Regions from separate parts of the Streptomyces sp. NPDC005863 genome, predicted to be linked through region 3. Evidence: riboswitches for the same ligand, from Rfam matches in the RefSeq annotation. Region 3 holds a riboswitch; each other region holds the start of a gene.

Region 1 (7,386 bases), on a different contig from region 3:
TCCCGGAGGACGGCACGCGCGCGTGCGACGCGGCCGACATCGCCCTCACCGTCCTCGGCAGCGGCGAGTCCTCCCGGCTCTACAACCGCCTGGTGCGCCGTGACCGTACGGCGGTCGCCGCCGGGTTCGGCCTGCTGCGGCTCGCAGGCGCGCCGTCGCTCGGCTGGCTGGACGTGAAGACGTCCGGCGACGTCGAGGTGCCCGTCATCGAGGCCGCCGTCGACGAGGAGCTCGCCCGCTTCGCCGCGGAGGGCCCCACCGCGGAGGAGATGGAGCGCGCCCAGGCACAGTTGGAGCGCGAGTGGCTCGACCGGCTCGGCACGGTCGCGGGCCGCGCCGACGAACTCTGCCGGTACGCGGTCCTGTTCGGCGACCCGCAGCTCGCCCTCACCGCCGTGCAGCGCGTCCTCGACGTCACCGCGGAGGAGGTCCAGGAGGTCGCCAAGGCCCGCCTGCGCCCGGACAACCGCGCGGTGCTCGTGTACGAGCCGACGGCCCCGGCCGACGCCGACGCGGACGACGAGGAAGAAGAGGAGGCGGCGAAGTGACCGAGGCCGCGACCATGCAGTTCCACCCCCAGCCCCAGGCGGGCACGGCCAAGCCCTGGGCCTTCCCCGCCCCCCAGCGCGGCACCCTGCCCAACGGCCTCACCGTCCTGCGCTGTCACCGCCCCGGCCAGCAGGTCGTCGCCGTCGAGATCCACCTCGAAGCGCCCCTGGACGCCGAGCCCGAGGGCCTCGACGGCGTCGCCACGATCATGGCGAGGGCCTTCAACGAGGGCACCGACAAGCACTCCGCCGAGGAGTTCGCCGCCGAGCTCGACCGCTGCGGCGCGACCCTCGACGCGCACGCCGACCACCCGGGGGTCCGCGTCTCCCTGGAGGTTCCGGTCTCCCGGCTCCCCAAGGCGCTCGGCCTGCTCGCCGACGCGCTGCGGGCCCCGGCCTTCGCCGACAGCGAGATCGAACGGCTCGTACGCAACCGCCTGGACGAGATCCCGCACGAGGCCGCCAACCCCGCGCGGCGCGCCGCCAAGGAACTCTCCCGGCAGCTCTTCCCGCCGACCGCGCGCATGTCGCGGCCGCGCCAGGGCACCGAGGAGACGGTCACCGCCATCGACTCGGCGGCGGTGCGGGCCTTCTACGAGAAGCACGTCCGGCCCGCCACGGCCACCCTCGTGGTGGTCGGCGACCTGACCGGCACCGACCTCGACGCCGTCCTCGCGGACACCGTCGGCGCCTGGACCGGCTCCGCGGGCGAGCCGCGCCCGGTGCCGCCGGTGACCGCCGACGACCGCGGCCGCGTCGTCATCGTGGACCGCCCCGGAGCGGTCCAGACGCAGCTGCTGATCGGCCGCATCGGCCCCGACCGGCACGACCGCGTCTGGCCCGCCCAGGTGCTCGGCACGTACTGCCTGGGCGGCACCCTCACCTCGCGCCTGGACCGCGTCCTGCGCGAGGAGAAGGGATACACCTACGGCGTCAGGGCGTTCGGCCAGGTGCTGCGTTCGGCGCCGGACGGCACGGGCGCCGCGATGCTCGCCATCAGCGGCTCCGTGGACACCCCGAACACCGGCCCGGCGCTCGACGACCTCTGGAAGGTGCTGCGCACCCTCGCGGCCGACGGGCTCACCGACGCCGAGCGTGACGTCGCCGTGCAGAACCTGGTGGGCGTCGCCCCGCTCAAGTACGAGATGGCGGCCTCCGTCGCGGCCACCCTCGCCGACCAGGTCGAGCAGAACCTGCCGGACGACTTCCAGGCGCAGCTGTACCGGCAGCTGGCGGCCACCGGCACCGTGGAGGCCACCGCTGCCGTCGTGAACGCCTTCCCGGAGGACCGTCTGGTGACGGTCCTCGTCGGGGACGCCGCGCAGATCGAGGAGCCCGTCAGGGCCCTCGGGATCGGTGACGTGAGTGTGGTCACCGGCTGAGTGACCGTCAGGCCGGACATATGAGGACCCTGGTGACCGCTTCGGGCGCCAGGGTCCTCATATGTCCGAATTCATATGGAGGTTGCCCGTCTGCCCTGTGGCGTGCGCTACAAAAGTCGAGTTCTGTTTGTCGATTGAAAGTGCGCCCGTTTAGCGTCGGTCCGGCTGTTCGTCGCGCAGTACGCCGCATCCGCGGCACCGGACAGTCATCGCCGAGTCCCCGTACGGCGCGAGCCAGGGGAGCCGGGGACCCACATGTCCCCTGGGGTGAATCGGGCACCTTGCCGCGAGGCGAGGAACCTGTAGGAGACCTTCCTGCTCCGAACCCGTCAGCTAACCCGGTAGGCGAGAGGGAAGGAAAGGATCAGCCGCTTCATGGCGTTCACCCGTGCCACCGGGAAGCACCGTCGTCCGAGCCGCCTCACGCGTACCACCGCGAACGTCGCGGGCGTCGCAGCGCTCACCACCACCGGTGTCATCGGAGGCCTCGCCGGTCCGGCGCTCGCCGCCGCCGATGACGCGGCCCTCGAGCACACCGGCTTCACCCAGGCCATCTCCGTCGGCGACTCGCTCGCCGAGAACATCGACGCGCAGGCGGCCGCCCAGCGCCAGGCCGCCGACGACGCCGCTGCCGCCCAGAAGGCCGAAGAGGCCGCCAAGAAGAAGGCCGCCGAGGAGAAGCGCAAGGCCGAGGCCGAGGCCAAGGCGAAGGCCGCGAAGGAGCGCGAGGCCAAGGAGCGCGCCGCCCGCGCGGCCGAGCGCAAGCGCCTGAACAGCTACGTCGCCCCGATCTCCGGCTCGTACGTCTCCACGGGCTACCAGACCGGCGGCGCCATGTGGTCCTCCGGCAGCCACACCGGCATCGACTTCCACGCCGCGTCCGGCACCTCGGTCCACGCGGTCGGCGCCGGCACCGTCGTCGAGGCCGGCTGGGGCGGCGCCTACGGCAACAACGTGGTCATCAAGATGAACGACGGCACGTACACCCAGTACGGCCACATGTCCTCCCTCGGTGTCTCCGTCGGCCAGACGGTCACCCCGGGCCAGCAGATAGGCATCTCCGGCGCCACCGGAAACGCCAGCGGCCCGCACCTGCACTTCGAGGCCCGCACCGGCCCGGACTACGGCTCGGACATCGACCCCATCGCGTACCTGCGCGGACACGGCGTCAACGTCTGACGGACGCGGATTCCACAGCACCGCTTCGAAAGCCCCGGCTCCTGATGAGCCGGGGCTTTCGCGTTGCCGCGGCGGCGCCTCGTCCCGCAGTGGCCAAAAGATATCCATGAATTCCCGGACGCCATCGGAAATCGCGGCACTCTGCAATAGAGTCACCGGACGAGCGTCGGCCGACGGCGGGGCGCGGGGAATTCAATGGAGGTCCGGTCAGTGGGCGGAGGTCCGGTCACGCGCATTCCTGCGCATTCGGTCAGCACGGCCATCCGGGACGACATCGTCGCCGGAGTCCACGCGCGGGGCGGCCGGCTCACCGAGGAGCTCCTCGCGCGCCGCTACGGCGTCTCGCGCGTCCCCGTACGCGAGGCGCTGCGCACCCTGGAGGCCGAGGGTTTCGTCGTCACGCGCAGGCACGCGGGCGCGTGCGTCGCGGAACCGACGGAGCAGGAGGCCGCGGACCTCCTGGAGATGCGGTCGCTGCTCGAACCGCTCGCCGCGGCACGCGCCGCACAGCGCCGTGACGACGCGCACCTGAAGGTTCTGCGCGGTCTCGTCCGGCTGGGCCAGGAACGCGCCAGAGGCGGCCTGGGGGAGGACCTGCGGGCGCTGGGCGGCTGGTTCCACGAGACGCTCGCCCAGGCGTCCGCGAGCCCCGGCCTCGGCACGCTGCTCACCCAGCTCCGCCACAAGGTCGCCTGGATGTACGTGGTGGAGTCCCCGGCGGCGCCGGCCGAGACGTGGTCCGAACACGCCGCGATCCTCGACGCGGTGGCCCGCAAGGACGCGGGACGGGCCAGGACGCTCGCCGCCGCGCACGCCGAGCGGACGGCGGCCGCCCAACGGCTGCGTCCCGCACGGCGGGCGGGGCGCGGCGGTGTGAGGGACCCGCAACATGCCGTCAACACGGTGAGCCTCCGGAATTAACGGAGGAGCCGTATAAAAGGGAGACCCTCGCAAAAGAGGGGACTGAGTGAAAAGGCGGGAATTCCGGTATCTGTCTTTTTGGCGTCAGTCCTGAAGTGCGTCGAACGTCAGGCCTGGAAAACGTCGAAGGGGTCACCCGGAATATTCCGGGTGACCCCTTCGACGTTTTCCAGGAACGCGTCCTAGACCGTCTCCGGAAGCTCCTCGAGCCCCTCCGCGACGAGCTTCGCCAGCCGGTCGAGGGCGGCGTCGGCACCCTCGGCGTCGGAGGCGAGCACGATCTCCTCGCCGCCCTGGGCGCCCAGGCCGAGCACCGCGAGCATCGACGCGGCGTTGACCGGGTTGCCGTCGGCCTTGGCGATCGTCACGGGAACGCCGGCGGCCGTGGCCGCGCGGACGAAGATGGAGGCGGGTCGGGCGTGAAGGCCCTCGGCCCAGCCGACGTTGACGCGGCGCTCAGCCATGTGTTGCTGCCCTTCCAGGTGTCTCACACTTGTCTAGACCAGTGTCTCATGCCGTCACGGGTGCTCCGTCGGACATACGTCCTGGTCCCGGTGGCCGTTCGACCCGTCCCAGCCTGCCCCGGCCCGAGCGGCCGCGCGACCCGTACCCTGGCCCCATGCAGACCGCGTCGGATCGGCAGGATCGGCACGACTACCCCGCCCACTGGGAAGCCGATGTGGTGCTGCGCGACGGAGGGACCGCCCGGATCAGGCCCATCACGGCCGAGGACGCGGACCGTCTCGTCAGCTTCTACGAACAGGTGTCGGACGAGTCGAAGTACTACCGCTTCTTCGCGCCCTATCCGCGGCTGTCCGCCAAAGATGTGCATCGTTTCACCCACCACGACCAGGTCGACCGGGTGGGGCTCGCGGTCACGGTGGGCGGCGAGTTCATCGCGACCGTGCGCTACGACCGCATCGACGAGCGCGGCATGGCCGCCAGTGCGCCCGCCGACGAGGCCGAGGTCGCCTTCCTCGTGCAGGACGCCCACCAGGGCCGCGGCGTGGCCTCCGCGCTCCTGGAGCACATCGCTGCCGTCGCCAGGGAGCGCGGCATCCGCCGCTTCGCCGCCGAGGTGCTGCCGGCCAACACAAAGATGATCAAGGTCTTCACGGACGCCGGCTACCAGCAGAAGCGCAGCTTCGAGGACGGCGTCGTCCGTCTCGAGTTCGACCTGGAGCCCACCGACCGCTCGCTCGCCGTGCAGCGCGCCCGTGAACAGCGTGCGGAGGGCCGCTCCGTGCAGCGCCTCCTGACGCCCGGCTCGGTGGCGGTGATCGGCGTGGGGCGGGCCGCGGGCGGCGTGGGCCGCAGCGTGCTGCGCAACCTCAGGGACTCCGGCTTCACCGGGCGGCTTTCCGCGGTGAACAGCGCGTACGACGAGGAGACCGACGGCCCGGACATCGACGGGGTGACGGCGTACCGCTCCGTCGCGGCCATCGAGGAGCCCGTCGACCTCGCGGTGATCGCCGTCCCCGCCGACCGGGTGCCCCAGGTCGTCGCCGAGTGCGGCGAGCGGGGCGTACAGGGCCTCGTGGTGCTCTCCGCCGGGTACGGCGAGAGCGGCCCCGAAGGACGCGAGCGACAGCGCGAACTGGTCCGCCAGGCCCGGTCCTACGGGATGCGGATCATCGGCCCGAACGCCTTCGGGGTCATCAACACCGCCCCGCGGGCGCGGCTCAACGCCTCGCTGGCCCCGCAGTCGCCCACGCGCGGGCGGATCGGCCTGTTCACCCAGTCCGGCGCGATCGGCATCGCCCTGCTGTCCGGACTGCACCGGCGGGGCGCGGGGCTCTCCACCTTCGTCGGGTCCGGCAACCGCGCGGACGTGTCCGGCAACGACCTCCTCCAGTACTGGTACGAGGATCCGGACACCGACGTCACGCTGATGTACCTGGAGACCATCGGCAACCCGCGCAAGTTCACCCGGCTCGCGCGGCGTTCGGCGACCACCAAGCCGCTCGTCGTGGTCCAGGGCGCCCGGCACAGCGGCATCGCGCCCACCGGCCACGCCGTGCAGGCCACCCGGCTGCCGCACGCCACGGTCTCGGCGCTGCTGCGCCAGGCCGGCGTCATCCGCGTCGACACCGTCACCGAGATGGTCGACGCGGGGCTGCTGCTCGCGGGCCAGCCGCTGCCGTCCGGGCCCCGGGTCGGCATCCTCGGCAACTCCGAGTCGCTCGGCCTGCTCACGTACGACGCGTGCATCGCCGACGGACTGCGGCCGCTGCCGCCCCGCGACCTCACGACCGGCGCCGTCCCGGCCGACTTCCGCGCGGCGCTCGCCGAGGCGCTCTCGGACGACGGCTGCGACGCGGTCATCGTCAACGCGATCCCCTGGGTGGGCGAGGACGGGGCGACCACCGACCCCGAGACGCTGGCCACGGAGTTGCGGGCGGCCGCCGCGGGGTGCCCCGCCAAGCCCGTCGCCGTGGTCCACGTGGAGCTCGGCGGCCTCGCGGAGGCGCTGGCGGCCGCCACCAGTACCCGGCCGGACGCGCCCGCCCCCGTACCCGCAAAGCCCTCGGCCGGCCCCGCGGCAGCCCCCGCCGCCCAGCCCGCGGAACCCACGCAGCCCGCCGAGCCCGCCGAACCCACCGACCAGTACCGCATTCCCGCCTACCCCGCCGCCGAGCGCGCCGTGCGGGCCCTCTCCGAAGCGGTCAAGTACGCGCAGTGGCGGCGCGAGGCCGATGAGCCGGGGCGGGTGCACGAGTACGACGACATCGACGAGAGCGGGGCCGCGGGACGCATCGAGGAGCTGCTCGCCAAGGACGGCGATCCGCGAGGCGCCACCCTCGCCCCGGACGACGCCCACGAGCTGCTCGCGCGGTACGGCATCCACGTACGGCAGGCGCTGCCCGCGCCCGATCCGGACGCGGCGGTGGCGGCCGCGCGGGCGATCGGCTATCCCGTCGCCCTGAAGACCACCGCCCCGCACCTGCGGCACCGCGCGGACCTCGGCGGGGTCCGCCTCGACCTGACCGGTGAGGAACAACTGCGCCGGGCGTACCAGGAGTTGACGGACCTCTTCGGAGGGCCCGCCGAGCTGCGCCCCGTGGTGCAGGGGATGGTCCCGCGCGGCGTGGACACCGTGGTCCGCGCGGTGATCGATCCGGCGGCCGGCGCGGTGCTCTCCTTCGGCCTCGCGGGCGCCGCCTCGGAGCTGCTGGGCGACACCGCGCACCGCCTCGTCCCGGTCACCGACCGCGAGGCGAACTCCCTGGTCCGATCCATCCGGACCGCGCCGCTCCTGTTCGGCTGGCGCGGCTCCGCGCCCGTCGACACCCCGGCCCTCGAAGAGCTGCTGCAGCGGGTCTCCCGGCTCGTCGACGACCACCCGGAGGTGGTCG
Region 2 (7,386 bases), on a different contig from region 3:
CCGAGGCGCGGCCCCGGTTCTCGCGGTTCCTGCTGGCCGGGGGCGTCGCGGCAGGTGACGGCCTCATGCTGGACGTCGCCGCGCGGCAGCTCGCCCGCGCCGGCGCGGACCCCCGGGAGTTCGAGGCGCGCTGGTACCGGAACCTGTGCGCGGCGGCGTCCGCCCCGGCGCGGCGGCCGCACGAGGTGAGGGCGGAACTCCTGGCGCTGGTGACGGAGTTCGGCGGGGGCGGGATCGTCAGCCGGTCCGTGCTCTGTCCGCAGGGGCACCGCGCGTGGGAGCCGACCTTCTGCGAGGTCTGCGGCACCCCGCTGTCCTACCTCGCGCGGCTCCCGCGGGACGCTTCGGCGCCGCGCAAGCCGAGCCGCCTGTTCCGCCGCCCGCCCCCGCCGGAGTCGCCCGACCCGACGGGGTTACCGGAGCCGTCCCTTCCGCCACCGCCCGGTGGACCGGCGCCCGTTCCGCCACCCGGCGCGCCCGTCGGCCCGGCGACCCCGGGCCCGTACAACAGCGTGCCCCCGGGCCCGTACAACGGCGTGCCCCCGGCCCCGTACAACGGCGTGCCCCCGAGCCCGTACAACAGCGTGTCCCGAAGCGCCGTCGAGTACCTCATCCAGTCGGGGGTCATCAGCGGCGGCCTGCACCTGACGTCGCCCCGGGCCGGCCGTGATCACGTCGAGGTCGGCGCGGGCGCCGCAGGGCCCGGCGGCCAGGTGATCGGCGTCCAGAACAACTACGCGGGCGGCGCACCGCAACCGCAGGGCGCGGACGGCTGGCCCCGCGTCGGCGCGCTGCGCCGGCACGCCCCCGGCGTCCGCCCCGCGCGCCGCTTCGGCTTCGAGCAGCGCCTGCCGCCGTACGTCGAACGCGACTGCCACCGTGAGCTGTCGGCGATGATCACGCTCGCCGTGACCGACGGCGGTCTGGTCGTCGTCACGGGTGAGCCGCTCTCCGGCAAGACGATGACCGCCTGGGCCGCGTTGCAGCACGGCGCCGGGGACGACGCCCGGGTCCACGCCCCGCAGCCGGGGACCGACCTGCGCGATCTGCCGGGCAGGATCCCGGACCGCGCCCCCACGGCCCGGCACGTGGTGTGGCTCGACGACCTGGAGGACCACCTCGGCGAGCACGGCCTCACCGCGGGCCTGCTCGCCCGGCTCACCCACGAGGGCGTGCTGGTGCTCGCCACGATGCGCGACGAGGCGTACGACGCGCACCGGTTCGGCGCGGGCCCGGCCTCGCGCGTCCTCAGCGCCGCCGCCACCGTCGAGCTGACGTGCCGTTGGAGCGCGGCGGAACTGACGCGGCTCGCGGCCGCCGACGACCCGCGCCTTGTGGACGCCGTGCGGTGGCGCGGCACGCTCGGCGTGACCGAGTACCTGGCGGTGGGGCCCGAACTGTGGGACGAGTGGCGCAGGTCCGCCCGGCGCGGCGGCCCGCATCCGCTCGGGCACCTGCTGGTGCGCGCGGCGATCGACCTCGCGCGGTGCGGGCTCACCCGGGGCGTCACGCCGAAGCTGCTGACGCGGTTCCAGGAGGAGTACGAGGCGGAGTACGGGAAGGAGTCCGGGGCGGACGACGCCGGGCGCGAGGAGCTCGACGCGGCGCTGGCCTGGGCCGCCGCGCTCCGGCACGGGGTGAGCGGGCTGCTCGTGCCCGGCGAGTGGCCCGGCACCTGGCGGGCGTGCGGGTCGCTGGTCGCGGACGCGGCCCGGTCCGCCGGTACCGAGCCGCTGCCGGACAGCGCGTGGATCCGCGCGTACCGGGAGCTGGAGCCGCACGACACCGCCGAACTGGACGCGCTGGCCGCCGCCTTCCGCCTCGCCCTCACGCCGCGCGCGGCGAGCGGGGACGTGCACGCCCTGCTGTGGCTCGGCCGGCTCGCCCGCGACGAGGGGGACCTGGCGGGGGCCGAGGGGTTCTTCCGCGACGCGGCGGGCCGCGGGGACACCCGGGCCGCGGCCGCGCTGGGCCACCTGCTCGCCACCCGCGTCGCCTACGCGGAGGCGGTCCCCTATCTCACGGCCGCCGCCGACGCGGACGAGCCGGGCGCGGCGGCCCTCCTCGGCCAGGTCCACCAGCACCTGGCGGTCCACTACTTCCGCATCGCCCGGGCAGCCGGCGACGAGTCGGCCACCCGCCGCCTCAAGGGCCCACTCCGCCCGACGCCCCCCTAGACCTGTCCGACCCGTCCGACCACTCTCTCTTCCGCGTCGCGAAGCCGCCCTCCGGGCGACGAAGGGAAGGGTCGGACAGGCCCGCATAAACAGATACCGTCGACCCCATGCACGACCAGCAGCCCCCAGCCGTCACCCCCTGCCCCGCCGCCGGAGGCTCGCCGCGGCCCGAGCTCTTCAGCTGGGAGTTCGCCACCGACCCGTACCAGGCGTACGCCTGGCTGCGGGAGAACTCGCCGGTGCACCGCACCACCCTGCCGAGCGGCGTGGAGGCCTGGCTGGTCACCCGGTACGCGGACGCCCGGGACGCCCTCGCCGACCAGCGGCTCAGCAAGAACCCGGCGCACCACGACGAGTCCGCCCACGCCAAGGGCAAGACCGGCATCCCGGGCGAGCGCAAGGCCGAGCTGATGACGCATCTGCTCAACATCGACCCGCCGGACCACACCCGGCTGCGCCGACTCGTCTCCAAGGCGTTCACGCCGCGCCGCGTGGCCGCCTTCGCGCCCCGGGTGCAGGAACTGACGGACCAGCTCATCGACGCGATCGTCGCCAGGAGCGGCGACTCCCGCGGCACGGCCGACCTCATCCACGAGTTCGCCTTCCCGCTCCCCATCTACGCCATCTGCGACCTGCTCGGCGTCCCCCGCGAGGACCAGGACGACTTCCGCGACTGGGCGGGCATGATGATCCGGCACGGCGGCGGGCCCCGCGGCGGCGTGGCCCGGTCCGTGAAGAAGATGCGCGGCTACCTCGCCGAGCTCATCCACCGAAAGCGCCTCGACCCCGGCGACGACCTCATCTCCGGCCTCATCAAGGCCTCCGACCACGGCGAGCACCTCACCGAGAACGAGGCCGCCGCCATGGCCTTCATCCTGCTCTTCGCCGGCTTCGAGACCACCGTCAACCTCATCGGCAACGGCCTGTACGCACTCCTCACCCACCCCGAGCAGCGCGCGCGGCTGCAGCGGGCGCTCGCCGAGGGCGACACCGGGCTCCTGGAGACCGGCGTCGAGGAACTGCTGCGCTACGACGGCCCCGTCGAGCTCGCCACCTGGCGGTACGCGACGGAGGCGGTCCGCATCGGCGGCCAGGACATCGCCGCGGGCGACCCCGTCCTCGTCGTCCTCGCCGCCGCGGACCGCGACCCCGACCGCTTCGAACGGGCCGACACCCTGGACCTCTCCCGCCGTGACAATCAGCACCTCGGATACGGCCACGGCATCCACTACTGCCTCGGCGCACCGCTGGCCAGGCTCGAAGGCCGGACCGCCCTCGCGACGCTGCTGCGGCGCCTTCCCGACCTGCAACTCGCGGCGGATCCCGCCGATTTGCGGTGGCGTGGCGGACTGATCATGCGGGGACTGCGCACGCTGCCGGTGGAGTTCACGGACGCACAGCCCCAGGGCCGTGACTGACGGGCCGTCACGACTGTGATGTTCACGTGATCTCCGCTGCATCGACTTGTGACAAGCGTTCGACTGCGGCTACGTTCACGACGACTTGAGCGCCCCCGGGCGCCCCAGTTGTCGCCGCAGTCTCCTGAAAGGCAACCGCATGCTCTCCGGTCATGGTCGTCACCGACGCCCCCGCCAGGCCCCGGCTCTCATCGTCGCGGCAGGCGTCACCGGATCAGCCATCGCCATCCCGCTGCTCGCCGCCACCAGCGCGAGCGCGGCCGACACGGCCACGTGGGACAAGCTCGCCCAGTGCGAGAGCGGCGGCGCGTGGAGCGCCGACCCGGGCAACGGTTACTACGGAGGGCTCCAGCTCTCCCAGGACACGTGGGAGGCCCACGGCGGCCTCGAGTTCGCGCCCAGCGCCGACCAGGCCTCCAAGTCGCAGCAGATCGCCGTCGCCGAGAAGGTCCTGGACGCCAAGGGCACCGACGCCTGGCCGAGCTGCGCGCCGATCGCCGGTCTCACCGACGGCGGCGCCGCGGCCGACGTCGACCCCGGAGCCCCCCTCCCGCAGACCCCGGACGACACGTCCGACTCCACCGGCCCGACCGGGAGCGACAAGGCCGACGGTTCGAAGGACTCCGAGGACACCGAGGGTTCCGAGGACTCCGCGGACAAGAACAAGGGCACGGACGAGGACAAGGGCGAGGACAAGGGCGAGAAGGCCGACCCGTCCTCGGACGCCGGCGAACCGTCCGCGGACGACGACACGCCCGGCTCGGCCGACGACGCGCGAGACAAGAATCACGACGAGTCCGGCGAAAAGGACGGCAAGGACAGCAAGGGCGACCAGGCCGACGCGGATGACGCGGATGACGCGGACGCCGACGGCAAGTCCGGGTCGCAGGACCCCGCTTCGTCCGGCTCCGAGGGGTCGACCACGCCCGCCGAGGGCTCGGACGGCGCGTCGGCGGGACGCCACCGCGGCGGCGTCGACGAGAGCGAGCGGGCCGGCGGCGACCGTCCGGGGCGGCACGCGTCGCGCGGCGCCGACCGTGACGGTGGCATCGCCGACGGGACGTACACGGTGCGCTCCGGGGACAACCTCTCGCTCATCGCGGACGACCTCGACGTCGACGGCGGCTGGCACGAGCTCTACGCCGAGAACAAGAAGACCGTCGGCGGCGACCCGGACCTCATCCTCCCCGGTCAGAGCCTCGATCTGGGCGAAAAGTAACGGTAGTTGACGAAGAGTCGGGCGGGGTCTTCGCGTCGTATGTCCGCTTTGGCGCGAGTGAGACATGGGTCTCAGAAGCCCTGATCGTCTTTGAAATTGTGTGGAAGACGTGATTACCGTCGTCACCGCTCGCCACTGGTGGGCCCCGCCGGTCGGTACGCCGAATCCTGCCAACGGCCGGACGGGAACAGTCGTCGCTCAAGAGCGCCGTGGGCAGGAGCGGGGGACCCAAGGTTTGTGCCGGGTCCGTCCGTTGAGGGGTGGGGCAGCCGAGAGGCTGAGCGCCGCGAGACGGACGGGAACGGCTAGGGGTGAAGTCGCACTCGAGAAGTGCGACCGGGCAACCACATCGGCCCGAACCCGACAGCTCACCTCGCAGGCGTCGGTGTAGGGGATCAACTCATGCTGCTTTCCAGCAAGGGCAAGCACCGTCGTCCGTCCAAGGCCACGCGCGTCGCCACCCTCGTCGGTGTGACCGGCGCGGCCGTCGCCGCTCCGCTGATGGCGGCCGGCTCGGCCTCCGCCGCCACCGCCTCCGAGTGGGACGCCGTCGCCCAGTGCGAGTCCGGTGGCAACTGGTCCATCAACACCGGCAACGGTTTCCAGGGCGGTCTGCAGTTCTCGCCGTCCACCTGGGCCGCGTACGGCGGCACCAAGTACGCGCCGTCCGCCGACAAGGCCTCCAAGGCCCAGCAGATCGAGATCGGCGAGAAGGTCCTCGCGGGCCAGGGCAAGGGTGCCTGGCCGTCCTGCGGCGTCGGCCTCTCGGGCGCCTCCCCCAGCAGCGGCGGCGGCCAGCAGGAGCAGGCCCCGCAGCAGCAGAAGCCGCAGCAGACGCAGCCGCAGCAGACGCAGCAGCAGGCCGCTCCGGAGCAGAAGCAGGCCGCGCCCAAGCCGCAGCCCACGCCGCAGACCGAGTCCAAGAAGACCGTCGAGACCCCGACCGGCAAGACGGTCAAGAAGGGCGACGGCGAGTACAAGGTCGAGTCCGGCGACACCCTCTCCAAGATCGCCCAGTCGCACCACGTCAAGGGCGGCTGGCAGAAGGTCTACAAGCTCAACGGCGACATCATCGACGACGCCGACTTCATCTACCCGGGCCAGCAGCTGCACCTCAGCTGAGCCTCCCGGGCCCTTCGGGGCCCACCCGGCCGTGCCTCGGCGGACGCACGGCCACCCCGTCCCCACGGGCTCCCCGCCCCGGTGCGCGTATCCCCCGTACGCACCGGGGCGGGGCCATGTCCGCCCCCGCCGTGTTCGCTACCAGCGAGTAAAACGCGGTCTTCCGTCCTGTTTCCCGGGGATTTCGCCTCTTGTCCGTCCCACGGGACGGGCGGTCGGCTGGCTGAAGCCCCGGAGCCGGTTAGGCTCAGGAGACGCAGGGCCGAAGCGGCTCGCGTAAACGCGTCACATCCCAGAAGGAGATGCTCGTGCCGTCCATCGACGTCGTCGTAGCCCGGGAAATCCTGGACTCCCGAGGCAACCCCACGGTCGAGGTCGAGGTCGGCCTCGACGACGGCAGCACCGGTCGTGCCGCCGTTCCGTCCGGTGCCTCCACCGGTGCCTTCGAGGCCATCGAACTCCGTGACGGTGACCCCAACCGTTACCAGGGCAAGGGTGTCGAGAAGGCCGTCCTCGCCGTCATCGAGCAGATCGGCCCGGAGCTCGTCGGCTACGACGCCACCGAGCAGCGCCTGATCGACCAGGCCATGTTCGACCTGGACGCCACCGACAACAAGGCCTCGCTCGGCGCCAACGCCATCCTCGGCGTCTCGCTCGCCGTCGCGCACGCCGCATCCGAGGCCAGCGACCTGCCGCTGTTCCGCTACCTCGGCGGTCCGAACGCGCACCTGCTGCCCGTCCCGATGATGAACATCCTGAACGGCGGGTCGCACGCCGACTCCAACGTCGACATCCAGGAGTTCATGATCGCGCCGATCGGCGCCGAGTCGTTCTCCGAGGCGCTGCGCTGGGGCACCGAGGTCTACCACACCCTCAAGAAGGTGCTGAAGGAGAAGGGCCTGTCCACCGGCCTCGGCGACGAGGGCGGCTTCGCCCCGAACCTGGACTCCAACCGCGCCGCGCTCGACCTCATCCTGGAGGCCATCAAGCAGGCCGGTTACGTCCCCGGTGAGCAGATCGCGCTCGCCCTCGACGTCGCCGCGTCCGAGTTCTACAAGGACGGCTCCTACGAGTTCGAGGGCAAGTCCCGCTCGGCCGCCGAGATGACCGAGTACTACGCGGAGCTCGTCGCCTCGTACCCGCTGGTCTCCATCGAGGACCCGCTGTTCGAGGACGACTGGGCCGGCTGGAACACCATCACCGAGCAGCTCGGCGACAAGGTGCAGCTCGTCGGCGACGACCTGTTCGTCACCAACCCCGAGCGCCTGGCCCGCGGCATCGAGGAGAACTCGGCCAACGCCCTGCTCGTCAAGGTCAACCAGATCGGCTCGCTGACCGAGACCCTGGACGCCGTCGAGATGGCCCAGCGCAGCGGCTTCAAGTGCATGATGTCCCACCGCTCCGGCGAGACCGAGGACGTCACCATCGCCGACCTGGCCGTCGCCACCAA
Region 3 (7,386 bases):
GGCCCCGACGCTCCACTGCCGTTCCGCCTACTGCTTGACCTGCTGTCCTGCTTGACCTGCATGCACGGCAGTTCGCCTCTGCCGTGCCCTCTTCGACTCCGTGAGTACGAGAAAACAGTAACCCCACGACGCGCCAATGTCTACCGTCACCGCTACAGATTTCCTCCACGGGCGAGTCGGGCACTTCTGCGCCGCCCACGCCCGGAAGGCTGCCGCCCAGGCAGCAGCCCGAGCGGACCCCGACAGCACCCCGAACACCTTGCCCCGGCCCGTGGCGACCGGACTCCCGGCGGAACGCACTGCGGGCACAGAACGCCCCTCGGCGTCCTGTGCCCGCAGTCGGCGCGCTGCGCGGGGCCGGGCGGTGCCGGCCCCGCGCAGCGCGTGGGATCAGTGGTTGTTCGTGCCGTTGCCCGAGAGCGCCGGGATGTCGCTGAGGAGGTGCGAGAGCGGCTCGTCCTCCTTGGCCTGCGTGGAGTTCTCCACACACTGCTGGTTCTGCGGCGCCGAGAGGATGGGGATGTCCTGAACGGCGATCGGCACGAGACCGACGAGGGAGCCCACGTTCGCCTTGACCGGCACGCCCGCGCAGAGCTTGTTCAGCGAGCCACCGACCAGGTGCGCCTGCGGACTCAGATTCCCCTCGCTGGCGCTGTTGCCGAACGCCTGCTCGGCACCGTTGCCGCTCGCGCTCTGCGTGCCGGTGTCGTCACCGATGGCGGCGGCGCTTCCGGCGCCGCCGGCCAGGGCAAGCGCGGCAAGGCTCAGGGCAAGGGGGAGATTACGGGTACGCATGTCACTCCAGTACAGAAACGTCAGTTGCCGGAAGAGGCCAGTACATCCGCCAATGCCCCAGCTAGGGGGCTATTCGCCCGTTAGTGGAGTGTCGGAGGAGCGGAGCTGACGCCGCACAGCCGCCCGCCCCGCCCCGCCCCGGCCCCCGCCCGACCCCGGCCCTGCCGGCCCCGCCGGCACGTACGCAGGGACACGGCACCGCAGACGGCACCGGAACCCGCCCGCAGAACCCGCCGGCGCGCCCTTCGAGACCCGCCTCAGGAGCCGGACCCGTCGGCGTCCCCCTTCAGGAGCCGGATCCGCCGGTGCGCCCGCCCTTCCTGTCCCGCCGCTCAAGGGCCCGCTGGGCGCGGCTGAGCAGGTCGGAGGGGCTCCGCACGCGCAGGGCGGCGCGCGCGGCGTTGGCACCGGGCGCGCCGTGGACGCCGCCGCCGGGGTGGGCGGCGGCGGAGGCGAGGAAGAGCCCGGGCACCGGCGTCTCGGGCCGGCCGGTGCCCGGGGTGGGGCGGAACACCAGCTGCTGGTGCATCGCGGTGGTGCCGTTGTTGATCGCACCGCCGTGCAGGTTGGCGTCCATCGCCTCGAGGGTGACGGGCGCGAGGAGCCGGCGGGAGCGGATCGTGGAGCGGAAGCCCGGCGCCCACCGTTCGACCTCCGCCTCCATCCGGTCGGCCATGACCTCCTGCTCACGCCGGTCCCAGAGCCCGCTCAGCCCCTCCTCACCCGCATCACCCTTGATCCGGTGCGGGATGTGCGTATACGCCCAGGCCGACTCGGTGCCGGCCGGGGAGCGCGAGGCGTCGGCCGTGGTCATCTGGCCGAACAGCAGGAAGGGCCGGTCGGGCACCTGGCCCATGGCGATCTGCGCGGCGAAACGGGTGAGCCCGTCGACACCGTCGGCCAGATGGACCGTCCCCGCCCGCCCGGCCTCCGGCGCGCTCCACGGGACCGGCCCCGACAGCGCCCAGTCGACCTTGAAGGTGGCGAAGTCCCACTGGAACCGCTCCAGATCGCGCAGCAGCCGCCCCGGCAGGTGCCGGGCATCGACCAGGTGCCCGTACAGGGCGGGAGCGGACACGTCGGCCAGCACGGCACGCGAAGCGGCGACCGCCTCACCCGCGGCGGTGCGCACGCCCACGGCCCGCCCGCCGCGCACGACGATCTCCTGGACCCGCTCGCCGCAGCGCAGCGCCCCGCCGCGCCGCTCCAGACGCCGCACCAGGGCCGCGCTGAGCGCGCCGGCCCCGCCGACGGGGACGGGAAAGCCGTGGCTCTGGCCGAGCATCGACATCAGCCAGCCGAAGCCGCCGCTGCCCGCCGACTCGGGGGAGAGGTCCGCGTGCAGCGCGTTGCCCGCCAGCAGCAGCCGGCCCGCCTCGCCGCGGAACTCCTCCTCACCCAGGCGCCGGGCGGGCAGCAGCAGGGTGCGGGCCAGCCGAAGACCGCCCGCGGCGCGCAGCCGGGCGGCGATACGGGCCGCGGACCGCACGGGCGGGAAGGGGGTGAAAAGAGCACCGAGGATGTCCGGGCCCAGACGCTCCCAGATGTCGTGGAGTTCCAGCCAGGCGTCCCCGTCCCCGCCGGCGAAGGCCTCCAGCCCGGCCGCGGTCTCCTGCGCGCGCCGCTCCAGGACCGCGCACCGCCCGTCCGGGAGCGGGTGCGCCAGCACGCTGGGGGCATGACTCCAGGCCAGCCCCTCCTCGTGGAGCCGCAGGCCCGCAAGGACGGGGGAGGCGGCGGCCAGCGGATAGAAGGCGCTGAACAGGTCGCTGACGTAGTCCGGGTGGACACCGCGGTCGCTGCGCACGGCGCCGCCGGGCTCCGGCTGCTCCTCCAGGACCTCCACGCTCCATCCGGCGTCGGCGAGGAGATTGGCGGCGACGAGACCGTTGGGGCCCGCGCCGATCACTACCGCGTCCGGCATGAGCGCCTCCTACTTCCCTCGCGTCGCCCAGCCCGCCGTGCGGGAGGGCCGGTGAGATGGCCGGCGGGCGGGCCGGGATTCAGTGCGCCGCATGGGCCGGCCGGCGCGGGGAGTGCTCGACGACGTCGGCGAGCCGGGCGAGCATGGCGCGGTGGCGCACCTGGATCAGGACGTCCACGGCCGCGGAGTGCAGCAGCCCGCCCGGCCCGCGCAGCGGATGCTCGTCCAGGATCACCAGCGTGTGCTCCCCCCAGGGCCGTACGTCGATGGCGATGCGCGCGGTGCCCAGCCGGCCGCTGTCGACCTCCAGCTCCAGCAGCCGGGGAGCCTCACATCTGCGCACGACGGTGTGCCCCGACAGCTCCCACGGCCCCAGCCGCACGGTGTACTCGATACGGGATCCCGTCTGCGGCCACGCATCGTCGACGGGCTTGGACTCATGGGTGCCCACCACCCACTCGCCATAGCGGGTGCCGTCCTCCAGGACCGCCCAGACATCGCGCGGCGGGCGTTCGATCAGTCGGTGCCGTACAGCCATGATGCGTTCCCACCCGTCATCGTCGGTTGACCCGTGACCGACCGGGTGCCCGGCCGCCGCAGACTCACCCCTTCATCACACCAGCCATCGGCCCCACCCGCCGCCCGCCGCACCCCGACCGGGTACCCCGCATACTCCTGGGCGCTCCCAGGAGCTCTTGGCGGCTCCTAGTAGGGGCCGTTGACGTTGTCGATCGAGCCGTACCGGTCGGCCGCGTAGTTGCAGGCGGCGGTGATGTTGGCGACCGGGTCGTAGCTGTCCGTGGAGGTGCCGGGCAGGTGGTAGGCGTCGAAGGTGGGGCCGATGACCTGCAGGAGTCCCTTGGACGGCGTGCCGGCGACGGCGTTGGAGTCCCAGTTGTTGATGGCCATCGGGTTGCCGGAGGACTCGCGCATGACGTTGCGGTGGATGCCCTCGTAGGAGGCGGGGATGCCGTGCTGGGCCAGGATGTCGAGCGACTCCCTGATCCACCCGTCGAGGTTGTTGGCGTAGGTCTTCTTCGCCGGGGCGACGGCGGGCTGGACGGCCGCCTTCTCGTGCGAGGAACGGTCGGCGCGCTGGGCCGGCTCGGAGCCCTTGCCCGTAAGGGTGAGCTTGACCCCGGGACGTATGAGCTGCGGGTCACCGCCCAGGACGCCGCGGTTGTCCTCGTACAGCTTCTTCCAGCCGCCGCTGACGGAGTGGTCCTTGGCGATCTTGGAGAGGGAGTCGCCCGCGGCGACGACGTAGGTGCCGGGGGCCGCGGCGGGCTTGGCGGCCGGAGCGGCCTGCGCCGCGCTCGCGCCGGTCGCGCCGAGCACCGGAAGGACGAGCACGGCCCCGCCCGTGCCGGCGGCGGCGATGCCCCGGTGCAGCGAGCTGGACTTGGGGCGGCGGTGCTTTCCCTTTGCGGGCATGACGAATTCCTCTCCGTCGCCTGCGAGGTGAGCTGTCGGGTTCGGACGGGAGATGTCCGGTCGCACTGCATGCGACTTCACCCCGAGCCGTGCCGGATTCCGGGACGGCGCTTACCTGGGTCCCCCGCTCCTGCCGTGCGTAAGTGAGTGGGTGGGAAGGGTTTCCGGGCAGCGGCAGGATTCGGCGTTCAGCCCGGGATTGACGGTGACGTTAAGCGAGAAAGCCCGGACGGAACAAGGCCAGAATTCGAATGACGAATGCGCAGGCCTGCTCCCCGGCCCCGGGAGCGGTCCCGCACGCAATGATCGAAAAACTCAACTTTCTTTGCCCAGAACGGAAATGCGCCCAACGCCGCCTCCGGGCACCACGCACCCCGACGTGACACATTTCACGGAACGAAGCACGGAAAAAGCGACTCGCGACCGCACCGGCACGGGCCATTCCACTGGATATACCTGCGATGAGTACAGCACTCCACGTACCCCCCTAATACGGGTAATCCATACGAAACTGGGCACCACAAAGTCGTATCTTTCCGCCACGAAACAGGCATAAGGCATACGGTGTTGAGCCAGTCACATCCGCGCACACGATTCCCGCACCCCCCGGCCCCAGGGCTATATCAACCACCCCGGCGCCCACCTCAACTCGCCCGGAGAACAGAGAAAAGGGGGCCGGGGGAGCCCGACCGGCCATTGCGGCAGGGCCCACCTGAGCAGGCGACAGAAAGAAAAGAGACGAAGAGATCAGGCAGGGAGGAGAAGGCCGATCAAACACAGAACGAAGAGCGCACCGGGCAATGCCGCATTCCGCGCCCGAAGGTGACGTACTGTCGGGAAAAAGCAGGAGAGGCGAACTCGCCTGCGCCCGGGCCGCGTTGCGACAATCTCACCCGCCTCCCGCCTCCCGCCGGCCGCCGCCCGGCCGATCCATTCCGTATCGCACGCAACAGCAAGGCGAGTTGACGAAATAACGGCCCCTGGCCAACGCCCCCCACCCAGAACCCGCCCCCGCGGACGAACACCCCGCCCCGCACGACCCCTCCCGCCGCGCCCGTTTGACATGCAACCAATAGGTTGCCAATCTGGTGGTGAGGGGGTCACAGGACATGGACGAGGTATTCAAGGCACTCGCGGACGCGAGCAGAAGACGACTGCTGGACCGGCTGAACGAACGGACCGGACAGAGCCTGCGCGAACTGTGCGCAGGCCTGGACATGACCCGCCAAGCGGTCTCCAAACACCTCGCGGTACTGGAGGGCGCCGGCCTGGTCACAGCGGTCCGCCACGGCCGGGAGAGGCTGCACTACCTCAACCCCGTGCCCATCCACGACATCGCCGACCGCTGGATCGGCCAGTACGAACGCGGCCGCATGTCCGCACTCAGCAACCTGAAACACGCCCTGGAAGGAACGGCGATGACCAAGCCCGAGTACGTCTACACCATCTACATCGACACCACCCCCGAGAAGCTCTGGAAGGGACTGACCAGCCCCGAATTCCTGAAGCAGTACCACGGCGGCTGGGCACCCTCCTCCGACTGGAAGGTCGGCTCCAAGGTGCTGTGGCCCGTCGAGGACGGCGGCGAACCCCAGGACCTCGGCCAGGTCGTCACCGAGTCACAGCCCGGCAGGCGACTCGCCTACACCTGGCACACACTGCAGCCGATGCACCAGGAAATGTTCGGCATGAGCGACGAGGACTTCGCCGAGGCGGCCAAGGAACGCTCCAAGGTCACCTTCGACATCGAACCCGCCGAAGACCCGGCCCTGGGCATGAAACTGACCATCACCCACGACGGCTTCACCACGCCCGACTCCAAGATGCTCGAAGGCGTCAGCGGCGGCTGGACCATGATGCTGTCCCACCTGAAAACCCTCCTCGAAAAGTCCTGACCCCCAAACTCCGAACCACCCGGCCGCCGTCTGACGACGGCGGCCACCCTCGACGGCAACCGTGCCAACTCCGCTTGCAGCAGCCCTACTTGAACACCGCGGCTGCGGCCAAGGCTTTTGCCCTGACGTGCTCACCCACGCGTCGGCGATCTTGGTGCCGTACTTTTGCGTTAAAAGGACACGCGCGGCCGCAAAGCTCCACCTCATCGCGTCGCCCAATCGATTGGAGAGCACGAGATGAGTCCAGGCGAAGGCAAGAGACATGGCTGGCGCTCTGCCGCCGCAGCCGCCGTTGCGACGGTGGGAATGCTCGCTGTCCCGGCATGCGGAGCCGATGGCACGCCACAGTCCGCAAAGACGCATGCCTCCCATTCGCCCGGGCCACAGACCGAGCCGGAGCCCGGCTTCAAGGACGCCTACGTCGCCGGGTACAACGAAGGCCGCAAGGTCTACGACGAGGACGGCAAGGGCGCGGCGGTACGGGAAGTCGCACACGGAGGCTGCGCCCGCCGAGCCTTGGACGCCGACACCCACGCCGATGGGGATCGCGGTTCCTGGGTGAAGGGCTGCCATGACGGAGTCATGGGTGCCCGGAAGAAGCCACCGGCTCACCCCCTGAGTGCCAAGCGAACCAACCCGGCACTTCTACGAAACTTTCGGGCGTGGGCACGCGCCGAGGGACATGGAGCCCTGGCCCGACATGCCGACCAGCTGTTCACCGTGACACTCGTCGGCCCCGACTACGACGTCGAGATAAGGACCGACTACACCTCTCGGAGCCAGGCCAAGAACCTCGCCAGCACTTTCGTGATCTGGTGGCACGGAGATGACGGCCACGGCATCGCGAGGAGTGTCGTCATCCTCGATGCACACAACCGTCACATCGCCATCAAGCCGCTGTGACCGAGCCTCCCGCCGCGCCCGACCCGCAGACCGGTCCTCGCTGACGGTCGCAGTCCTGACGGCCATGGGCCGGCCCGTACCGGCCCCACCCAGGACGCGGAGGGGGAGCGTCACCCTCGCCCGCGCCCCCGATACTCACGCGCCAGCAACCCCAGAGCCCTGAACACAGCCGGCCGGGCCGAAGAGACAAGAAGCCCGGCCCCCTTCACCCGAGCCGCCTCCGCCGTCGCCTCCTCCATCCCGATCAACGCCCGCCCCAACGCACGATGGGCGACGGGAAGATAGCCGACCATCGCCCGCCCGGCACCCAGACAGGCACACGCCTCATCGAGCTCCCGGCCGATCAGATCACCGGCCCCCGCCAACCGCCGCCCCGCCACCAGATCGCCCCGCCCCACCCCGTGACGATCCAGCACACTCCGCGGGATGTTCAGA
Region 4 (7,386 bases), on a different contig from region 3:
GTACGGGGGCGCTCGGGTTCGGGGCGTGGATCATCTGGCCGTGGCCCACGTAGAGGCCGACGTGGCTGATGCCGGAGTAGAAGAACACCAGGTCGCCGGGGCGGAGTTCGGAGCGGGTGACCCGTTGGCCGGCGTTGATCTGGGCGTAGGTGGTGCGGGGCAGGGAGACGCCCGCCGCGCGGTACGCGGCCTGGGTGAGGCCCGAGCAGTCGAAGGCGTTCGGGCCGGTGGCGCCCCACACGTACGGGCTGCCGAGCGCCTTGTACGCGTAGGAGACAGCGGACGCGGCACGGGTGGTGGGGGCCTTGGTGGTGGGGGTCTTGGCGGTGCGCAGGGAGGCGTCGCGGACCTGTGTGCGCGTGGCGCGTTCGACCGTGGGGGCGGCGAGTTCCGCGCGCTGGTGGGCCGTGAGCCGGGACAGCAGCCGTTTGGCCTCGCCGAGCTTCTCGGTGACCGTCTTCTTGTGCTTGCGCAGCTCGGCCTGGCGGGCCCGGAGGGAGGCGAGCCGGTCGTCGGCCGTGTCGCGGAGCTGTTCCACTCCGCGGAGCTGCTTGCGGACGTCCCGCAGGGCCACGGCCTGCCGCCCGCCGGCCCGGTCGGCGCGCGCCGCGCGGTCCAGGAACTGTTCGGGGTCGGAGGAGAGGGCGAGCTGTACGGCGGGGTCGATGCCGCCCGCGCGGTACTGCGCGGTGGCGTACGAACCCAGGGCGTCGCGGGCGGAGTTGAGCTTCTCCGTCCTGCGGGCCGCCTCGTCGCGCAGCGCGGTGAGCGACTTTTCGGCCTTCTCGGCCTTCTCCTTCGAACCGTTGTACTTCTCGGTGGCCGTCTCCGCCTCGCGGTAGAGCGCGTCGACCTTGGCCTTCACCTCGGTGGGGCCGAGCGGTGGATCGGCGTGACCGACGCCGTCGAACGCGGTCGCCGACGCGGCTCCCGCGAGGGCGAGGGTGAGAGCGGTGCGGAACGTGCTGCCGCTGAGCGAGCGCGGGCGGGGCTTGCGGTGCGCTGCCACGAAGAGGGCTCCTTACCTGTCCGGCGGCGGCCCGCCACAGGGGGAGCGGGCCGCCGCCGGGTTTCTCGGCGGTGGTGTCCGACGAGCCGTCCGGTCCGGACGGCGACGGGGAGCCGGTCACCTGGTGGAGGACGCTAAACCTGACCGTCACGGGTTGGTGACGGATTGTGCGGAACCGACGGAAGTGGGCGCCTGAACGACCGACTGTGACCGGGTCGCCCGGCCGCGGGCGCCTGCTTCGAACGCGGCTGTGACCGATGGCTCGATTGCGCCGCAGCCGTGAGGGAGCGGTGGTACGGGGGTGGCTGCCGGGAGCCGTGGGCGACCGGGCTAGGCTCCGGCCCCATGGACCTACTCATCCATCTCTTCGTCGGCCTGCACATCATCGGCATCGCCTCGCTCCTGGGCGGTTTCCTCACCCAGATGAAGCAGATGGGCCAGGGTGCCGCCCGTTTCAGCCCCGCGATGCTGCACGGCGCGCTCGTGATGCTCGTCACCGGTGTGGTCCTGGTGGGCCTCAACCAGGCGGACGACAACGCGGTCAACAACCTCAAGATCGGCATCAAGCTGGCCCTGCTGATCGTGATCCTCGCGCTGGTCTACGTGAAGCGGGACGAGGAGAAGATCGAGAAGCCGCTCTTCGGTGCGGTCGGCCTGCTGACCGTGGCGAACATCTTCATCGCGGTGCTCTGGACCTGAGGCGAGGCTCTGGACCTGAGGGCTGGCCCTCCAGCCGTCGCGTACGTGTGGCCCGCATCCCCCCGGGATGCGGGCCACACGCGCGTGGGGGTGCGGTTACGCGGGGCGCACCACACTGTGGATCGGCATGTAGTAGATCGACTCGACGCGGACGTTCGCGCCCGGCTTCGGGGCGTGGATCATCTTGCCGTTGCCGATGTAGATCCCGACGTGGCTGATGTCGTCGTAGAAGAACACCAGGTCACCGGGTTTGGCGTCGGCGGTCTTCACGGTCGTGCCGACCTTCACCTGGTCCCATGTGGTGCGCGGCAGGGAGATCCCCGCGGCCTTCCAGGCGTCCTGGGTGAGGCCGGAGCAGTCGTAGGAGTCGGGTCCGGTGGCGCCCCACACGTACGGCTTGCCGATCTGTGCCTCCGCGAAGTCGATGACCTTCGCGGCCTTCGTGGCGTAGCTGCCGTCCGTGCTCCCGGATCCCGTACCGGACCCCGTACCGGCATCTGAGCCCGCGCCGGTGCCCGGCCCCGAACCTGATCCGGACCCCGAACCGGAACCGGAGTCGCCCTTCCCCTGTTCCTTCTCCCGCTGCGCGGCCTCCTCCGCCTTGCGCTTGCGCTCCGCCTCCGCGGCCTGCTCGCGGGCCAGCTTCTCGGCCTTGCGCTTGGCCTCCTGCTTCTTCTTCCGCTCGATCTCCGCCAGCCGCGCCTTCTCCTGGGCGGTGAGGTTCGAGAGGAGCTCGCGCGCGTGGCCCAGCTTCCGCTGGACGGTCTGCTTGCTGGTCTTGAGGTCGTCCCGCGCGTCGCTCAGGGTCTTGAGGCTCGTCGCGGCCTTCGTGCGCTGCTTGGTCGCCGACGCCTGCTCCGCCTCGTACGCGTCGACCGCCTTCTTCTGGCGCGTGGTCAGCCGGTCCGTGAGGTGGTTCTGGTCGAAGTAGCCCTGCGGGTCGTTGGCGAGCATCATCGTCGCCGTCTCGGAGACGGCACCGGTGCGGTACTGCGCGGCGGCGAACGAGCCGAGTTCCTTACGCGCGTCGTTCAGCTTGTCGGCGCGCGCGGCCACGTCGTCGAGCAGGCGGTCGACCTTCTTGCGCTGCTTGTCGGAGCGCTCCTTGGCCGCGTTGTACTTCTGGGTGGCCACGCCGGCCTGCTGATAGAGCTCGTCGACCTTCTTCTGGACCTCTTCGAGGCTGGGCTTCGCCGGTGTGGAGGGCGCTGCCTGCGCGCTCTGCGAGAGGAGGGCGACGGAGGTGAGGGCCGCCGTCGTGATGCCGAGGGCGGGGGTCGTGCGGAGTGCGGATGCCCGGGTCCGCGGCTTGCGGTGCGACGCCAAGGGAGGCGACTCCTTCCGTAGACCGCCTACCGGGTTAGCTGTCGGGTTCGGGCGGCTGGTCCGGAAGGTTGCCCTACGGTCCCGTACTGCGTACGGGACTGATTCACCCCAAGTTTTACGGTGGGTCCCCGGCTCCGAGCACGTCGGACTCGGCGGAGGCCACCCGTTCCCGGCGGGGTTCGCCGGTGGGGGACGAGAGGCCCGCGGAGCACGCTAGCCAACTCGTGTGGCCCGTGTGAAGGTTGATGTTCGTTATGCCCGATACATTTTCGTGACTTTGCGCGAGGCCCGGTGCGAACATCGGAATGGTACGCACCGGCAAATGCGGAGCGTGATCGTCCGCGGGCGTGGGGTAGCCGGGCGGGGCGGTCGGCCGGGTGGCCGGGCGAGAGGTGACCGGAACCCGCAGCGGGTTGTCAGTGGGGCCGCCTAGACTCGGGAGGCGATGAGCAGCCTCTTTGATGACAGCTTCCTGGCGGACCTGCAGCCCTCCCGGGCCACGGACGAAGCGACCCCGCCGCCGCCCGAGGACAGCGCTCCGGAGCCCATTCCGGACGACCTGTTCGACGGGAAGTTCGACGCGCCCATGACCCGGGAGACGCACTACCGCGACGGTGCCCCCCGCCCGGTCATCGACCCGGCGTCGCTCCTGGACGGGCTGAACGAGAACCAGCGCGCGGCCGTCGTGCACGCCGGCGCGCCGCTGCTCATCGTCGCCGGCGCCGGCTCCGGCAAGACCCGCGTGCTGACCCACCGCATCGCGTACCTGCTCGCCGAGCGCGGTGTGCACCCCGGCCAGATCCTCGCGATCACCTTCACGAACAAGGCCGCGGGCGAGATGAAGGAGCGCGTCGAGCAGCTCGTGGGCCCGCGGGCGAACGCGATGTGGGTGTCGACCTTCCACAGCGCCTGCGTCCGCATCCTGCGCCGCGAGTACAAGAAGCTGGGCTTCACCTCCTCCTTCTCGATCTACGACGCCGCGGACTCCAAGCGGCTGATGGCCCTGGTCTGCCGTGACCTGGATCTCGATCCGAAGAAGTTCCCGCCGAAGTCCTTCAGCGCCAAGATCTCCAACCTGAAGAACGAGCTGATCGACGAGGAGGACTTCGCGGGCCGGGCGGCCGACGGCTTCGACAAGACCCTCGCCGAGGCCTACGCGATGTACCAGTCGCGCCTCCGCGAGGCGAACGCGCTGGACTTCGACGACCTGATCATGACGACGGTCCACCTGCTCCGCGCCTTCCCGGACGTTGCCGAGCACTACCGCCGCCGCTTCCGGCACGTCATGGTCGACGAGTACCAGGACACCAACCACGCGCAGTACGCGCTGGTGCGCGAGCTGGTCGGCCCCTCCGGAGGCGAGGGCGACGACCCCGCCGAGCTGTGCGTGGTGGGCGACGCCGACCAGTCGATCTACGCCTTCCGCGGCGCCACGATCCGCAACATCCTCCAGTTCGAGGAGGACTACACCGACGCGACGACGATCCTCCTGGAGCAGAACTACCGCTCCACGCAGACGATCCTCACCGCCGCGAACGCGGTCATCGAGCGGAACGAAAGCCGCCGCCCGAAGAACCTGTGGACCAACCAGGGCGCGGGCGCGCGCATCACCGGATACGTCGCCGACACGGAGCACGACGAGGCACAGTTCGTCGCCGACGAGATCGACCGCCTCACGGACGCGGGCGACGCCAAGGCCGGCGACGTGGCGATCTTCTACCGGACGAACGCCCAGTCCCGTGTCTTCGAAGAGATCTTCATCCGCGTCGGCCTGCCCTACAAGGTCGTCGGCGGCGTCCGCTTCTACGAGCGCAAGGAGGTCCGCGATGTGCTGGCCTACCTGCGCGTTCTCGCCAACCCCGAGGACGCGGTCCCGCTGCGCCGCATCCTCAACGTGCCCAAGCGGGGCATCGGCGACCGCGCCGAGGCGATGATCGACGCGCTCTCGCAGCGCGAGAAGATCTCCTTCCCGCAGGCGCTGCGCCGCGTCGACGAGGCGTACGGCATGGCGGCCCGCTCGGCCAACGCCGTCAAGCGGTTCAACACGCTCATGGAGGAGCTGCGGACGGTCGTCGAGTCCGGCGCGGGACCGGCCGTCGTCCTGGAGGCCGTCCTCGAACGCACCGGCTACCTCGCCGAGTTGCAGGCCTCGACCGACCCGCAGGACGAGACACGCATCGAGAACCTCCAGGAACTTGCCGCGGTGGCCCTGGAGTTCGAGCAGGACAACAGCCAGGCGGGGCAGCAGGGCGACGCCCAGGCGCAGGGCGACGGCCAGGCGCAGGGCGCAGGCCCGGCGGAAGGTGACCAGGCCGAGGGTGACGAGGGGGCCGCCGCCGCTCCGGCCGGGACGCTCTCCGACTTCCTGGAGCGTGTCGCCCTGGTCGCCGACTCCGACCAGATCCCCGACGAGGAGGACGACGGCTCCGGAGTCATCACCCTGATGACGCTGCACACCGCCAAGGGCCTCGAGTTCCCCGTGGTCTTCCTGACCGGCATGGAGGACGGCGTGTTCCCGCACATGCGCTCCCTCGGGCAGGTCAAGGAGCTGGAGGAGGAGCGCCGGCTCGCGTACGTGGGCATCACGCGCGCGCGTGAACGGCTCTATCTGACGCGGTCCTCGATGCGCAGCGCCTGGGGCCAGCCGTCGTACAACCCGCCGTCGCGCTTCCTCGAGGAGATCCCGGACACCCACCTGGACTGGAAGCGGACGGGCTCCATCGGCGCCCCGGCGTCGTCCGGTTCCGGCGGATCGGGACCGGCCGGGGGCATCGCCTCGTCGCTGTCGTCCTCGCGCTCGCGGGCCGGCGGCGCACAGGGCTTCGCCACCCGCCGCGCCACGGAGAAGCCGGTGGTCGCCCTGGCCGTCGGTGACCGGGTCACGCACGACCAGTTCGGCCTCGGCACGGTCGTCGGAGTGAAGGGCACGGGAGCGAACGCGGAGGCGACGGTCGACTTCGGCGAGCCCAAGCCGAAGCGGCTGCTGCTGCGGTACGCACCGGTCGAGAAGTTGTAGCGCGCGCCCGCGCGCGTGGCGGAGGTGCCGTGTGGCCGCGGCGGGATCGTCGCGGCGGCGCCGGCGTCAGGTCGGGTCGAGGTCGTGGCTGCGCAGCCACGGCAGCGGGTCGATCGCCGAGCCGCCGCCGGGACGCACCTCGAAGTGCAGGTGCGGGCCGGTGGAGTTGCCGGAGTTGCCGGAGAAGGCGATGACCTCGCCGGCCTTCACCGGGCCGGAGGAGATCTTGTGCGAGGAGAGGTGGCAGTACCACGTCTCCGTGCCGTCCTTCGCGGTCACGATCGCCATGTTCCCGTAGGCGCTGTTCCACTTCGTGGAGACGGTGCCGTCGGTCGCGGCGCTCACCTGGGTGCCGTACGACACCGGGAAGTCGATGCCGGAGTGCGCGGACATCCAGTTGACGCCGGCCTGGCCGTAGTACGCGCTCAGCCCGCGCTGCTTCACCGGCAGGGAGAACTTGGGGCGCAGCCGTTCCTTGCGCGCCGCGTCGGCCGCGGCCTTCTTCTGCGCGGCCACCTTCTGGGCCTTGAGGTCGATGCGCTCCTGCGTGCGGCTCGCGCGGTCCGCGAAGTCACCCGCGTCGGCGGAGAGGTTCGCCAGCTGGGTGTCGAGCTTGTTGTTGGCGGCGGAGGGCTGCACGGACGTGGGGTCCGGGGCCGACGCCGTCGTCTCCTTGCTGCCCTCGTCCCCGCCGAAGCTGCCCACGGAGGCGGCGGCCACGCCGGCCACACCCATCACACAGACCGAGGGCACGGCGACCGTGAGCAGGGCCGAACGCTTGGCGGGGCTGCGGCGGCGGGTCCGCGAACTCCCTGAACCGGAGGCGCCCTTGCCGCGGGAGGCGCGGCGGGAGGACGGGGGGCCGGTGGGGGAGTCGGTGGCGGTGCCGGCGGTGGCGGGTGAGGCGCCGTCGCTGTCGAGGTCCGCGGTGGCCGAGCCGTCTATGGCGTCATAGGGGGCGTCGGTCCCGTTGCTTTCGTACGCGGTGGCGGTGGAGGTGTCGGTGTCCGTGCCGTAGGCGGACTCCGGGGAGATCTCGTACGGGTCCGTGACCTCGTACCGCCGGGTCTCCGGCTCCGGGGACTCGTGCGGCTCGTCGCCCGCGACGTTCCAGGTCGTCGCGTCGTACGTGCCCGTCTCGTCGTACGCGCCCGTCTCGAAGGCCTGCGTGTCCCACTGGCCGGGCTGCGGCGCCGGGTTCCAGGCGCCGGCGTCCCACTGGGCCGTGGTGTCGGGGCCCGGCTGTGACGGGATGTCGGCGAGCTGCTGGTGCCCGCCCGTCGACCACATCGAGGTGGTGTCGTAGCCGCCGGTGTCGTACGTGGCGGCGCAGTGC

The links. Region 3 has a riboswitch for cyclic di-AMP ahead of ACFYO9_RS19125 (LysM peptidoglycan-binding domain-containing protein). Riboswitches for the same ligand answer to the same signal wherever they lie in the genome.
Positions count from the first base shown of each region.
Region 1: linked by a shared signal. The riboswitch ahead of ACFYO9_RS20970 (M23 family metallopeptidase) and the one ahead of ACFYO9_RS19125 (LysM peptidoglycan-binding domain-containing protein) in region 3 are both predicted to bind cyclic di-AMP.
Region 2: linked by a shared signal. The riboswitch ahead of ACFYO9_RS23240 (transglycosylase family protein) and the one ahead of ACFYO9_RS19125 (LysM peptidoglycan-binding domain-containing protein) in region 3 are both predicted to bind cyclic di-AMP.
Region 4: linked by a shared signal. The riboswitch ahead of ACFYO9_RS04805 (NlpC/P60 family protein) and the one ahead of ACFYO9_RS19125 (LysM peptidoglycan-binding domain-containing protein) in region 3 are both predicted to bind cyclic di-AMP.

Region 1 is NZ_JBIAII010000005.1:421,483-428,868, reverse strand. Features, by position in the region: gene ACFYO9_RS20980 (pitrilysin family protein) at 1-548, shown strand, start outside; gene ACFYO9_RS20975 (pitrilysin family protein) at 545-1,930, shown strand; cyclic di-AMP (ydaO/yuaA leader) riboswitch at 2,131-2,293, shown strand; gene ACFYO9_RS20970 (M23 family metallopeptidase) at 2,306-3,109, shown strand; gene ACFYO9_RS20965 (GntR family transcriptional regulator) at 3,320-4,030, shown strand; gene ACFYO9_RS20960 (HPr family phosphocarrier protein) at 4,213-4,494, opposite strand; gene ACFYO9_RS20955 (GNAT family N-acetyltransferase) at 4,650-7,386, shown strand, end outside.
Region 2 is NZ_JBIAII010000006.1:386,192-393,577, forward strand. Features, by position in the region: gene ACFYO9_RS23225 (hypothetical protein) at 1-2,177, shown strand, start outside; gene ACFYO9_RS23230 (cytochrome P450) at 2,285-3,595, shown strand; gene ACFYO9_RS23235 (transglycosylase family protein) at 3,735-4,814, shown strand; cyclic di-AMP (ydaO/yuaA leader) riboswitch at 5,043-5,212, shown strand; gene ACFYO9_RS23240 (transglycosylase family protein) at 5,217-5,936, shown strand; gene eno (phosphopyruvate hydratase) at 6,245-7,386, shown strand, end outside.
Region 3 is NZ_JBIAII010000004.1:618,777-626,162, forward strand. Features, by position in the region: gene ACFYO9_RS19110 (rodlin) at 391-795, opposite strand; gene ACFYO9_RS19115 (NAD(P)/FAD-dependent oxidoreductase) at 1,082-2,719, opposite strand; gene ACFYO9_RS19120 (SRPBCC family protein) at 2,799-3,257, opposite strand; gene ACFYO9_RS19125 (LysM peptidoglycan-binding domain-containing protein) at 3,425-4,153, opposite strand; cyclic di-AMP (ydaO/yuaA leader) riboswitch at 4,158-4,317, opposite strand; gene ACFYO9_RS19130 (metalloregulator ArsR/SmtB family transcription factor) at 5,263-6,048, shown strand; gene ACFYO9_RS19135 (hypothetical protein) at 6,286-6,951, shown strand; gene ACFYO9_RS19140 (squalene/phytoene synthase family protein) at 7,062-7,386, opposite strand, start outside.
Region 4 is NZ_JBIAII010000001.1:1,115,388-1,122,773, reverse strand. Features, by position in the region: gene ACFYO9_RS04815 (NlpC/P60 family protein) at 1-1,009, opposite strand, end outside; gene ACFYO9_RS04810 (hypothetical protein) at 1,355-1,708, shown strand; gene ACFYO9_RS04805 (NlpC/P60 family protein) at 1,805-3,034, opposite strand; cyclic di-AMP (ydaO/yuaA leader) riboswitch at 3,042-3,199, opposite strand; gene ACFYO9_RS04800 (ATP-dependent DNA helicase) at 3,480-6,050, shown strand; gene ACFYO9_RS04795 (peptidoglycan DD-metalloendopeptidase family protein) at 6,117-7,386, opposite strand, start outside.